Regions from separate parts of the Shinella sp. 20P9.1.1 genome, predicted to be linked through region 3. Evidence: predicted binding sites of a transcription regulator. Region 3 holds the regulator's gene; each other region holds the start of a gene.
The links. Region 3 encodes PhoB, which activates phosphate uptake and scavenging genes when phosphate is short. Its sites were predicted from a motif close to TGTCATNNANCTGTCAT; they were not measured.
Positions count from the first base shown of each region.

Region 1: the regulator PhoB is predicted to act here: its motif matches at 2,199-2,215, upstream of AC27VQ_RS19485 (DUF47 family protein).
Region 2: the regulator PhoB is predicted to act here: its motif matches at 2,252-2,268, upstream of AC27VQ_RS20845 (alkaline phosphatase D family protein).

Region 1 covers NZ_JBYOLC010000011.1:189,229-193,508, forward strand. The annotation lists gene AC27VQ_RS19475 (TrkH family potassium uptake protein) at 43-1,497, shown strand; gene AC27VQ_RS19480 (hypothetical protein) at 1,550-2,128, shown strand; gene AC27VQ_RS19485 (DUF47 family protein) at 2,240-2,884, shown strand; gene AC27VQ_RS19490 (inorganic phosphate transporter) at 2,884-3,888, shown strand; gene AC27VQ_RS19495 (hypothetical protein) at 4,036-4,280, shown strand, end outside.
Region 2 covers NZ_JBYOLC010000013.1:46,291-50,570, reverse strand. The annotation lists gene typA (translational GTPase TypA) at 1-459, opposite strand, end outside; gene AC27VQ_RS20845 (alkaline phosphatase D family protein) at 594-2,156, opposite strand; gene AC27VQ_RS20840 (M3 family metallopeptidase) at 2,475-4,280, opposite strand, start outside.
Region 3 covers NZ_JBYOLC010000002.1:208,423-212,702, reverse strand. The annotation lists gene AC27VQ_RS04630 (aspartate aminotransferase family protein) at 1-329, opposite strand, end outside; gene AC27VQ_RS04625 (GcrA family cell cycle regulator) at 753-1,283, shown strand; gene phoB (phosphate regulon transcriptional regulator PhoB) at 1,413-2,096, opposite strand; gene phoU (phosphate signaling complex protein PhoU) at 2,118-2,846, opposite strand; gene pstB (phosphate ABC transporter ATP-binding protein PstB) at 2,897-3,712, opposite strand; gene pstA (phosphate ABC transporter permease PstA) at 3,726-4,280, opposite strand, start outside.

The sequences.
Region 1 (4,280 bases), on a different contig from region 3:
CTTTCGAGACCAACTTGAGCCAGCCGGCACGCAGGACACCCCGTGAACGCCACCATCTTCCGGTCCGCCATCAATATTGCCGCCATCAGCGGCATCTATCTTTCGGTCGCGATGCTGCTGCCCGCGCTGATCGACGTCTACTATGGACATCCCGACTCGGAAGTCTTCTTCCTCTCGGCCTTCTTCACCGGCGCGCTGTCGCTGGCGACGGCGGCGGCCACGCGCGCCGGCCCGCCGCCCTTCAACAAGCGCATGGGCTTTCTCGTCGTCAACATGCTCTGGCTCTCGGGCAGCATCATCGGCGCCATCCCGCTCTGGCTGTCGTCGCTCGACCTCACCTTCTCGCAGGCCTTCTTCGAATCGGTCTCGGCGATCAGCACGACAGGCTCCACCGTCATCGTCGGCCTCGACCATGCGCCGCCCGGCGTCCTGATGTGGCGCTCGCTGCTGCACTGGCTCGGCGGTGTCGGAATTCTGGCGCTTGGTCTCTTCATCATGCCGTACCTTCGCGTCGGCGGCATGTCCTTCTTCAAGCTCGAATCCTCCGATACGGCCGACAAGCCCTTCGCCCGCATCGCGAGCTATACGCGCGCCTTCCTCGCCATCTATGTCGCGATCACGCTGATCTGCGCCATCGTCTATGCCGCGCTCGGCATGAGCCGCTTCGATGCGCTGAACCATGCCATGTCGACCGTCGCGACGGGCGGGCTTTCCACCCACGACGCCTCCTTCGGCTATTTCAAGAGCCTGCCTTTGCTCTGGGCCGCGACCTTCTTCATGACGCTGTCGAGCCTGCCCTTTTCGGTGCTCATCCTCTTCGTCGTGCGCGGGCGCATCGATGCCTGGCGCGATCCGCAGATCCGCGTCTTCCTCGGCTATCTCGCCCTCTTCGCCATCGCAGCCAGCGTCTTCCAGCGCCTGCAGAACGGCATCGATTTCCACGAGGCGCTGGCGCATTCCTTTTTCACCGTGTCCTCGATCCTCTCGACGACAGGCTTTGCCAGCGACGACTATACGCAATGGGGCCATTTCATCGTGGCGCTCGCCTTCGTCGCCACCTTCATGGGCGGCTGCTCCGGCTCGACGGCGGGCGGCCTGAAGGCCTATCGCCTCATCATCCTCTTCAATTTCATCCGCACGGGCCTCTACCGCCTGATCTATCCGGACGGCATCCATGCCGTGCGCTACGGGCCGATGACGGTCGATGCCGATCTCCAGCGCAGCGTCTTCCTGTTCTTCATCACCTATGTGGCGCTCTCGGCGTTCGGCGCAATCCTGCTCAGCCTCATGGGCTATGACGTGTTGACGGCGCTTTCCGCAGCCGCGACTTCGCTTTCCAATGTAGGCCCCGGTGTCACGCAGGCGATCGGCCCGGCCGGTTCCTTTGCCGGCTTCCACGATGCGGCGCTCTATCTCCTCTCCTTCCTGATGCTGCTCGGGCGCCTGGAAATCCTCACGGTGCTCGTCATATTAACCCCACTCTTCTGGAAGAGTTGACTGTTGTCACGCTTCTTCGCATCCTGCGGCCATCGGGCTGGAGGTTGAGTGTATGGTCGTGTCGAAGTCCCTGTTGCGCATGCTCTTTGTCGCTGCGCTGATACCGGCGTCCGCCTTTGCCGGCCCGCTTGCCGATGCGGCGAAGAAGGCGGAGGAACAGGCCGCCGCCGGCGATACGGTCGGCGCGCACAACACGATCCGCGATGCCTACGGCGCCTTTGCCGCCACGCTCCCCTTCTCCATCGGCAAGGCCGTCTTCGTCTCGACCCCGCCCGAGGGTTACGGCATGTTCACGGCGCGGCCCGAATCGAGCTTCAAGGTCGGCGAAGCCTTGATCTCCTATGTCGAACCCGTCGGCCTGACTTGGCGGCCGGGCAAGGATGGTGCATTGGAATCGCACTTTACCGTCGATCTGGAACTTCTCGATCCCAAGGGCACGGTGCTGGCCGAGCAGAAGGCCTTCGGCTCCTTCGACTTCAAGGGAACCGTGCGCAACCAGGAAATCTTCGCCAAGCTGACGCTGAATCTGAGCGGCCCACCCGCCGGCGACTATGTGCTGCGCTACCGCTTCCGCGATGCCGCCAGCGGTGCCGTCGCCATCAGCGAGCAGCCGTTCAAGATCGTCCAATAGGGTTTACCGAACACCAAGAGAATTGTGACAAGCGGCGAATCAGCGCTTTCCAGCGCGTCCTTGCTCAATTATGACAGCCGCATGACAACCCCAGCCACATAAGGGGCATACATGCTTTCGCTGTTTCGCAAACTCATGCCGCGTGAAGACCGTTTCTTCGATCTCTTCGAGCAGCATTCCCGCACCGTCGTCGGTGCCGCCGAGGCCCTGCAGGCGCTGCTGGCCGGCGGGCCGGATATGGAAAAACACTGCAACCGCATCGTTGCGCTGGAAAACGAGGCCGACGCCATCACGGCCGAGGTCCTGCTCGCCGTGCGCCGCAGCTTCATCACGCCCTTCGACCGCGGCGACATCAAGGACCTGATCCAGTCGATGGATGACGCCATCGACATGATGCACAAGATGGTCAAGACCATCCGCCTCTACGAGCAGACCAGCTTCCAGCCCGGCATGCAGGAAATGGGCGCCACCGTCGTCAAGGCCGCGCATCTCATCGCCGAGGCCATCCCGTTGCTCGACAAGGTCGGCGTGCATGCCGACCGCCTCAGCGCGATCGCTCAGGAGGTCACCCGCGTCGAAGGCCGCTCCGACGAGCTGCACGACCAGGGCGTGAAGGCCCTCTTCAAGGAATTCGGCAAAACCGACCCGATGGCCTATATCATCGGCAGCGAGATCTATGCCGAACTCGAAAAGGTCGTCGACCGCTTCGAGGACGTGGCGGACGAAATCAGCGGTATCGTGATCGAGAACGTCTGATGGACGCGACCCTCGCCCTTCCGCTGCTGATCGCGCTTGTCGGCATCGCGCTGCTGTTCGATTTCCTGAACGGCCTGCACGATGCGGCAAACTCGATCGCCACGATCGTCTCGACGCGCGTCCTGCGCCCGCAATATGCGGTGATGTGGGCGGCGTTCTTCAACTTCATCGCCTTCCTGTTCTTCGGCCTGCATGTCGCCGAAACGCTCGGCAAGGGCATCATCGATCCCGGCATCGTCAGCCCGCTGGTCATCTTCGCGGCGCTGATGGGCGCGATCATCTGGAACGTCGTTACCTGGATCTTCGGCATACCCTCGAGCTCCTCGCATGCCCTGATCGGCGGTCTCGTCGGTGCCGGCCTTGCGAAGACCGGCTTCAGCGCCGTGGTCTGGAGCGGCCTCATCAAGACGGCGAGCGCCATATTCCTGTCGCCGATGATCGGCTTCTTTCTGGCGCTGGTCCTCGTGCTCATCGTCTCCTGGCTCTTCGTGCGCCAGACGCCGTTTGCCGTCGACCGCACCTTCCGCGTCATGCAGTTCATCTCCGCATCGCTCTATTCGCTGGGCCACGGCGGCAACGATGCGCAGAAGACGATGGGCATCATCGCTGTGCTGCTCTATTCGCAGGGCTATCTCGGCGGCGAATTCTACGTGCCCTTCTGGGTCGTCATCTCCTGCCAGGCCGCCATGGCGCTCGGTACGCTGATGGGCGGCTGGCGTATCGTGCACACGATGGGCTCGAAGATCACCCGCCTCAACCCGATGCAGGGTTTTTGCGCGGAGACCGGCGGCGCGCTGACGCTCTTCGGCGCCACCTGGCTCGGCATCCCGGTCTCCACGACCCACACGATCACCGGCGCCATCATCGGCGTGGGGGCGGCCCGCCGCGTCTCCGCCGTGCGCTGGGGCCTTGCCGGCAACATCGTCTGGGCCTGGATCATCACGCTGCCCTCGGCCGCGGCGATTTCGGCGCTGTTCTTCCTCGTGTTCAACGCCTTCGGCTGAACCTTTCGCCTTGGGGGATGAAAATCCCCCAAGGCAATGACACGGATTTCCGGTCTGCTGCTCGAGCATGCGGATTGACGAACCGGTGCAGTCCGGTAAATCAGAGTTTGCGAAACCACGCGCTCCCGAGAATTTGCACTGGACCCCATGAACGACAAAGTTTTCGACACGCTGACCGGCATGTACTTCACCGTCGATGATCCCGATGGCAGCTACGGCACCGGCCAGGTCATCCGCCTCGCCGCCGAAGGCATCTACTTCATCCGCTATGACGGCAACGAGGTGACGCTGCCCATGGAGCTCGTCTCCATCGGAGAAATGCTCGAAACCACCGACGACGAATTCAAGCTCTGGCGCTTCTTCGACACGATCGAGGAACGCGACACCTGGAT
Region 2 (4,280 bases), on a different contig from region 3:
GTCGGTGGCGTCGAGATTGGCGAAGAGGTCGAAGACCTCGTTCAGCACTTCCTCGTGGCGGCCGTCCGGACGGTCGATCTTGTTGATCGCGACGATCGGCTTCAGACCGACCTTCAGCGCCTTGCCGACCACGAACTTGGTCTGCGGCATCGGGCCTTCCGACGAGTCGACGAGAACGATGGCGCCGTCCACCATCGACAGGATGCGCTCGACTTCACCGCCAAAGTCGGCGTGGCCGGGGGTGTCGACGATGTTGATGCGAACGCCCTTCCATTCCACCGAGGTCGCCTTGGCGAGAATGGTGATGCCACGTTCCTTTTCGAGGTCGTTACTATCCATCACGCGTTCGGCGACGCGCTGGTTTTCACGGAAGGAGCCGGACTGCTTGAGAAGCTCGTCAACGAGCGTGGTCTTGCCATGGTCGACGTGCGCGATAATCGCGATATTGCGGATAGACATGGTTTAATCTCTGAGGTTCGGGGCGCGCAGGGTATAAGGGCGCCGTCTTCAATGGCCGGGCTCTTACATGTTTTTCCGCAAATGCGAAAGGGGCGGACCGCAACTCTGTTGCTCCGATGGCGCAGGGCTTCGCATCATGATGAACGCACGGGCGGCAGCACGACGCGCCAAAGCTCCTGATCCTCCCGGTCCATCAGCCGCACCGTCATCTCCTCGCTCGACCCGTTGATATCGACGAGACCGAAGAATTGCAGGCCGGCCGAGGGCGGCAGGTTGCTGTCGATGCCGCCCGAGGACGCCTTGATGAAGCGCACCTCCGGCCCGAAGGTCATGTCGAGCGGCTTCGGCCCATAGGTGCCGGAATGCAGCGGTCCGGAGACGAATTCCCAGAACGGATTGAACTCCTGGAATTTCGCCCGCGACGGGTCGTAGTGGTGCGCGGCCGTGTAGTGCACATCCGCCGTCAGCCAGACGACATTGTGAATGGCATTGTCGCGCATGAAGGAAAGGAGATCGGCAATCTCCCGCTCGCGCGCCGCCGGCGGGCCGTTCAACCCATCGGCCACGCCCTCGTAACCCAGGCTGTTGGCATAATCGTCCCAGATGACGAGGCCGAGCGGCATGTCGCAGGCGATGACCTTCCAGACCGCCTCAGAGGCGGCAAGCTCTCGGCGCAGCCAATCCGCCTGCCGCCAGCCGAACAGGCCGTTCTCCGTGCCGCCCTTGTTGGGGCTGCGATAGGAACGCAGGTCCACGAAGAACACATCGAGCAGCGGCCCGTAGCCGACCTTGCGAAAAATGCGGCCGGGTTCGGTGGGAAAGTAGCGGATCGGCGTCATCTCGTGGAAGGCGCGCCGGGCGCGCTGCTCGTAGATGCCGATATCCTTTTCCGGATAGCGCCGGTCGCCGGTCAGGTCGCTCGATTCCGACCAGTTGTTCAAAACCTCGTGGTCGTCCCACTGAAAGAAGGTCGGGCACTGGCTGTTGAAGGACAGCAGGTGCTCGTCGAGCAGATTGTATTTCCACTGGCCGCGAAATTCTTCGAGCGTGCGCGCCACGTTGCGCTTCTCGTCGGTGACGATACGGTTCTTCCAGATGCCGCCGTCACGCAGCGGGATTTCATCGGGGATCGGGCCGTCGGCATAGACCGTGTCGCCCGAATGGATGAAGAAATCCGGCTCGTGGCGCAGCATGGTCGAATAGGTCTTCATGCCGACATCGTCGATGCCCCAGCCCTGGCCTGCCGTATCGCCCGACCAGACGAAACGCACCGAGCGCTTGCGCATCGGCGCGGTGCGGAAACGGCCGACGACGGGCTCGGAGACGAGGTGGCTGGAATAGGGATCGTTTGCGGTAAAGCGATAGAAGATGTCCTGGTCCGGCAGGAGCCCTTCCAGCATCGCCTTAACGGCATTGTCGGAGGTGCCCATCGCCTTTTGAAGCGGCAGGCGCGTCACGTCGAGAAAACTGTCGGTGGTCGAATATTCGAGCGTCACCTCCGCCGGCCGGTCCGTGCGCGCCCAGACCATGCCGGAGGAACAATCGACATCGCCGGATTGCACGCCGTGCGAAAAGACCGGGCTGCCGTGACGCCGCGCATAATAGGGCACCGCCAGCGCCGAAGACGTCGCCAGCACACCGGCCCCTGCGGTCAAGAGAAACGAGCGCCGTGTCAGCGTCTCGGGAACAATCGCCATGCCACCTCCGGCCAAGCCCGCGAATCGACGGGCAGACCATCGGGCCGAGACATGTCAGTCCGGTAACGGCAGGATGACGGTTCACCCAAGCTTTGGTGACGGGAGAATGACGGGGGCGGACGAAGCCAGCGCCGTCTCCGACTGTATTTCTGCTTTAGCCACCACCCGCGCAGCCCAACTGACGTCATCCTCGGGCTCGACCCGAGGATCCACCGCCGCACCCGGAGCATGGATGGTCGGGTCAAGCCCGACCATGACGGAGGAGAGGTGGAGCCCCTACAGGAAACACCGACCTCAGGCGCCTTTCTGACAGACCGTTCAGGCCGCCAGCCCCTTCTTCTCCAGCATGGCCTCCGGCGTCGGCAGCTTGCCGCGGAAGGCCTTGTAGGCGTCCTCCGGGTCCACCGAGCCGCCGACGGCGTAGATATAGGTCTTCAGCCGCGCCGCCATGGCGGGGTTGAAGGCGTCGCCCGTTTCCGTGAAGGCGGAGAAGGCATCCGCGTCGAGCACTTCCGACCACATGTAGGAATAGTAGCCGGCCGAGTAGCCGTCGCCCGAAAAGACATGCTGGAAGTGCGGCGTCGCGTGGCGCATGACGATGGACTTCGGCAGGCCGATCTTTTCCAGAACCTCCGCCTGCACCGCCATCGGGTCCTCGACAGGCCCCCGCGTGTGGAACGCCATGTCGACCAGCGCCGAGGAGGTGAATTCCACCGTCGCGAAGCCGGAATTGAAGGTGCGGGCGGCGAGAACCTTGTCGAGCAGCGCCTGCGGCATCGCCTCGCCGGTCTGGTAGTGCACAGCGTAACGCGTCAGGATTTCCGGCACCGTCAGCCAGTGCTCATAGAGCTGCGAGGGCAGTTCGACGAAGTCGCGCGACACGCCCGTGCCGGAGACCGAGGGATAGGTGACGTCCGAGAGCATGCCGTGCAGCGCATGGCCGAACTCGTGGAACAGCGTGCGCGCATCATCGAGCGACAGCAGCGCCGGCTTGCCCTCGGCGGGTTTTGCGAAATTGCAGACATTGTAGATGATCGGGATCTCACCGACCGAACCGTTCGGCAGCGGCAGGCGATGCTGGCTCTGGTAGGAGCTCATCCAGGCGCCGGAGCGTTTGGAAGAGCGCGCAAAATAATCGCCGAGGAACATAGCGACCAGTCTGTCCTCGCGATCGCGGATTTCGAAGACCCGCACATCGGGGTGATAGACCGGCACGTCCTTCTTCTCGATGGCGCGGATGCCGAACAGCCGCTCGGCAACGTCGAAGCAGGCGTCGATGATCTTTTCGAGCTGGAGATAGGGCTTCAGTTCCGCTTCGGAGAAATTGAACTTCTTGGCGCGCAGCTTTTCGGCGTAGTAGCGCCAGTCCCAGGGCATGACCTCGTGGTTGCGGCCCTCGTCCGCGATGAGCGTGGCAAGCTCCGCCTCCTCCTCGCGCGCCCGCGCCACGGCCTTTTCCCAGACCTGCATCAAGAGGCCGTTCACCGCGTCCGGCGTCTTCGCCATGGTGTTGTCGAGCTTCAGCGCGGCAAAATTCGCGTAGCCGAGCAGCCCGGCCTTTTCCAAGCGGAGCGCAAGCGTGTCCTTCACGATGCCGCGATTGTCCGTCTCGCCGTCATTCTCGCCGCGCGCCACCCAGGCGCGGAACGCCTGCTCGCGCAGGTCCCGGCGGGCGGAGGAGGCAAGGAAGGGCTCGATGATCGAACGCGACAGGGTGACGGCATAGCGCCCGTCCTGCCCGCGGTCCCGCGCCGCCGACGCCATGGCGTCCTTCAGATAATCCGGCAGGCCGTCCAGCGCCTCGCCCTCGTCGAGGAAGAGCGCCCAGCTCTTCTCGTCGGCCAGCACGTTCTGCCCGAATTTCGCGCCGAGACCGGCCAGCGTCTCATTGATCGCCGAGAGGCGATCCTGTGCGGGCTTTGCAAGCTTGGCGCCCGATTTGACAAACCCCTTCCAGTGCCGCTCCAGCACGCGCACCTGCTCCAGCGAAAGGTTGAGGCCCGCACGCCCCTCCCACAGCGCATCGATGCGCTTGAAGAGCGCGGCATTGGTGCCGATCTTCGAATAGTGCCGCGACATTTTGGGTGCGATGTCGCGCTCCAGCGCCTGGATCGTGTCATTGGT
Region 3 (4,280 bases):
CGCGCGGTCTTGATCGCGCATTCCAGCGCTTCGGCACCCGAATTGGTGAAGAACACCTTGTCGGCGAAGGTCGCGTCCGTCAGCCGGCGGCCGAGGCTTTCCTGGCCGGGCACCTCATAGAGGTTGGACAGGTGCCAGACCTTGTCGGCCTGATCCTTCAGCGCGGCGACGAGATGAGGATGCGCATGGCCCAGCGAATTGACGGCGACGCCGGCGGCGAAATCGAGATATCGCTCGCCATCTTCGGCGATCAGCCAGACGCCCTCCCCGCGCGTGAACCGGAGCGGCGCACGCATATAGGTTTCATAGAGCGGCGCGGCATCGGCCATGGCGCGTATCCTCCGAAAAGAGATGCGAAAAAAGACGTCTGACACTTGACTTTTCCGGGCTCCAGAAAAATCAAAAGCCGCCTTTCGGCGGCATGCGGCACTATCGGCATTTCACCTGGGGATGTCAACAAAATCGCACCCCGAGTGACGCTGAACCTCCCGCAAGGTGAGGATTCACGGCACGCGCGGAAGGTGTCTCCATCGAGTCACACCCGACCAGCAAGTTGGGGAAAACCTCGAAATCGATTCGCGCCGATTCCCGCGACTCTTGTCACAGAGTCCCCCGGTCTCTAGGTTAAAGACCAATTACTAGACTGCATGCGGCGGAACTAGTCACCAAAAGAGTTGAAGGCGTTCAGGTTCCGGATCTGTCCGGGACGCGACGAGGGATTCCCGCATCGAACGCCGAGCGGAGACGAAAACATGAACTGGACAGACGAGCGCGTCGAAAGACTCAAGAAGCTCTGGGCCGAGGGTTTGAGCGCGAGCCAGATCGCGGCACAACTCGGCGGCGTCAGCCGCAATGCCGTCATCGGCAAAGTGCACCGGCTGAACCTGCCGGGCCGCGCCAAGGCCGGCGGAACGCAGGCCACCGCCCGCCCGAAGCGCCCGGCGCCGGCGGCCCCCCGCCCCGCGACCTTCCAGGCCCGTGCCGTCACGCCGCGCACCGCAGCCCGTCCGGCAGCGATCGCCAAGGACGACATGGACACGGAATTCGAGGCCGTCGCCGAACAGCTCCCGGTTCCCGCCAACGGCAACAATGTCGTCGTGCCGATGTCGCGCAAGCTGGAACTGACGCAGCTCACCGAGCGCACCTGCAAGTGGCCGATCGGCGATCCGCTGAACGAAGACTTCCATTTCTGCGGCAACGAATCCCCTGACAATTCGCCCTACTGCACCTACCACCAGCGCCTCGCCTACCAGCCCTCGGCCGAGCGCCGCCGGATGCGCTGACAGCAATCGATATGAAATGAAAACGGAGCCGAAAGGCTCCGTTTTTGTTTGAGGCGATGGATGGCAGCCCCAAAACGCAAACAGGCCCCGCAGGGCCCATTTCCGTCCTTGGGAGGAATGGCGGATCGCTCAGGTTTCCAGCGAATAGCCGGCGCCGCGGACAGTGCGGATGACGTCCTGCATATTGGCGAAGTTGAGCGCCTTGCGCAGACGGCCGACATGCACGTCGACGGTGCGCTCGTCGACATAGATGTCGTGGCCCCATACACCGTCCAGCAGCTGCGAGCGCGAGAAGACGCGGCTCGGCGAGGTCATCAGGAATTCCAGGAGGCGGAACTCCGTCGGGCCGAGGCGAACCTCGCGGGTGCGACGGTGGACGCGGTGGGTCTCGCGGTCGAGCTCGATATCGCCGCAGCGCAGCACCGTCGAGACGACCTCGGGCTTGGCACGGCGCAGCATGGCGCGCACGCGCGCCACCAGTTCCGGCGTCGAGAAGGGCTTGACGACATAATCGTCGGCGCCGGTGGCCAGACCACGCACTCGCTCGCTCTCCTCGCCGCGCGCCGTCAGCATGATGATCGGCAGGCGCTCGGTTTCCGGCCGCTGGCGCAGGCGCCGGCACAGCTCGATGCCGGAAACGCCCGGCAGCATCCAGTCGAGGATGAGGAGGTCGGGCATGCGCTCCTGCAAGCGCATTTCCGCCTCGTCACCCGATAGGATCGTATCGACCTCGAAACCCTCGGCTTCGAGATTGTAGCGCAGGAGAACGCTCAGCGCCTCCTCGTCTTCCACGACGGCTATTCTGGGCACCATGGACAGGGTTCCTGCTCAAACTTACTCGGACGCTTCGGCGATGTCGGCCGCGACGACCGATGTCGATGTATCGTCCTTCGGGCGCTCGCCTTCCGGCTGGGAGCCGGTCGCCATGTAGTAGATGGTTTCGGCGATGTTGGTCGCGTGGTCGCCGATGCGCTCGATGTTCTTGGCGCAGAACAAAAGATGCGTGCAGGGCGTGATGTTGCGCGGGTCTTCCATCATGTAGGTCAGCAGTTCGCGGAACAGCGAGGTGTAGATCGCATCGATCTCGTCGTCGCGCTCGCGGATGGCCTTGGCCTTGTCCACCGAGCGGGTGGCGAAGACGTCGAGCACTTCCTTGAGCTGCATCAACGCCAGTTCGGCGAGATGCTCGAGGCCGCGGGCGAGCTTGCGCGGCATGCCCGAGCTCTGCACGGCAATCACGCGCTTTGCGGTGTTCTTGCCGAGGTCGCCGACGCGCTCCAGTTCGGCAGCGATGCGGATCGTGCCCATGATTTCGCGCAGGTCCGCCGCCATCGGCTGGCGCTTGGCGATGGTGACGATCGCCTTTTCGTTGATCTGGCGCTCGGCATTGTCGAGGATGACATCCTCGGAAATGACCTTCTGGGCCAGCGCCACGTCGGTGGAAACGAGGGCGCGGACGGAATCCGCCACCATCTGCTCGGCCGTGCCGCCCATTTCGGAGATGCGGCGGGAGAGGTACTTCAGTTCTTCGTCGTAAATCGAAACAATATGGGTCGATGACATCGTTCTGTCCTTAATGCGCTCGGGTTTCAGGGGCGTCAGCGACGAAAGCGTCAGCCGAAGCGGCCCATGATGTAGTCCTGCGTGCGCTGGTCATCCGGGTTGGTGAACATCTTGTCGGTGTCGTTCTCCTCGACGAGGTTGCCGAGGTGGAACATGGCGGTGCGCTGCGAGACGCGGGCCGCCTGCTGCATGGAGTGCGTCACGATGACGATGGTGAAGTTGGCGCGCAGCTCGTGGATGAGCTCCTCGACCTTGGCCGTCGCGATCGGGTCGAGTGCCGAGCAGGGTTCGTCCATCAGGATGACTTCGGGGCTGACGGCGACGGCGCGTGCGATGCACAGGCGCTGCTGCTGGCCGCCGGAGAGGCCCGTGCCGCCTTCCTGCAGGCGATCCTTCACCTCGTTCCACAGGCCGGCCTTCTGAAGGCTCTTTTCCACGATGGCGTCCATGTCGGCCTTCGACTTGGCAAGACCGTGGATGCGTGGGCCGTAGGCGACGTTTTCGTAGATCGACTTCGGGAACGGGTTCGGCTTCTGGAAGACCATGCCGACGCGGGCGCGCAGTTCGACGACGTCGATGTTCGGGTCGTAGATATCGTCCGTATCGAGCGTGATGCGGCCGGTGACGCGGCAGCCGTCGATCGTGTCGTTCATGCGGTTCAGCGTGCGCAGGAAGGTCGACTTGCCGCAACCCGACGGGCCGATCAGCGCCGTCACGGTGTTTTCGCGGACGTTGAGATTGACGTCGTAGAGGGCGCGCTTGTCGCCGTAATAGACCGAAACGTCCTTGCCGATCATCTTGTAGGAAATGTCGTTCATTTTCTTGTCCAGCGCTTTCTCGACTGCTGCTTCTAACATCATGTTCATAGGATCGGTCCTTCTACCAGCGCCGTTCGAAACGGCGGCGCAACAGGATGGCGCCAACATTCATGAGGATGAGGAAGATGAGGAGCACCATGATGGCGCCCGAGGTGCGCTCCACGAAGGCACGCTCGGCCTCGTTCGCCCACATGTAGATCTGTACCGGCAGAGCCGTGGAGGGTTCCAGCGGCGTTCCGGGAATATCGGCGACGAAGGCGACCATGCCAATGAGCAGCAGCGGTGCGGTTTCGCCGAGCGCATGCGCCAAACCGATGATCGTGCCTGTCAGGATGCCCGGCATGGCGAGCGGCAGGACGTGGTGGAACACGGTCTGCATCTTGGATGCGCCGAGGCCGAGGGCGGCGGAGCGGATCGACGGGGGCACGGCCTTGAGGGCAGCGCGGGTCGCGATGATGATCGTCGGCAGCGTCATCAGCGTCAGCACCAGGCCACCGACGAGGGCTGCCGAGCGCGGGAAGCCCGCGAAATTGACGAAGACGGCGAGACCGAGCAGACCGTAAACGATCGACGGCACGGCGGCGAGGTTGTTGATGTTCACCTCGATCAGATCCGT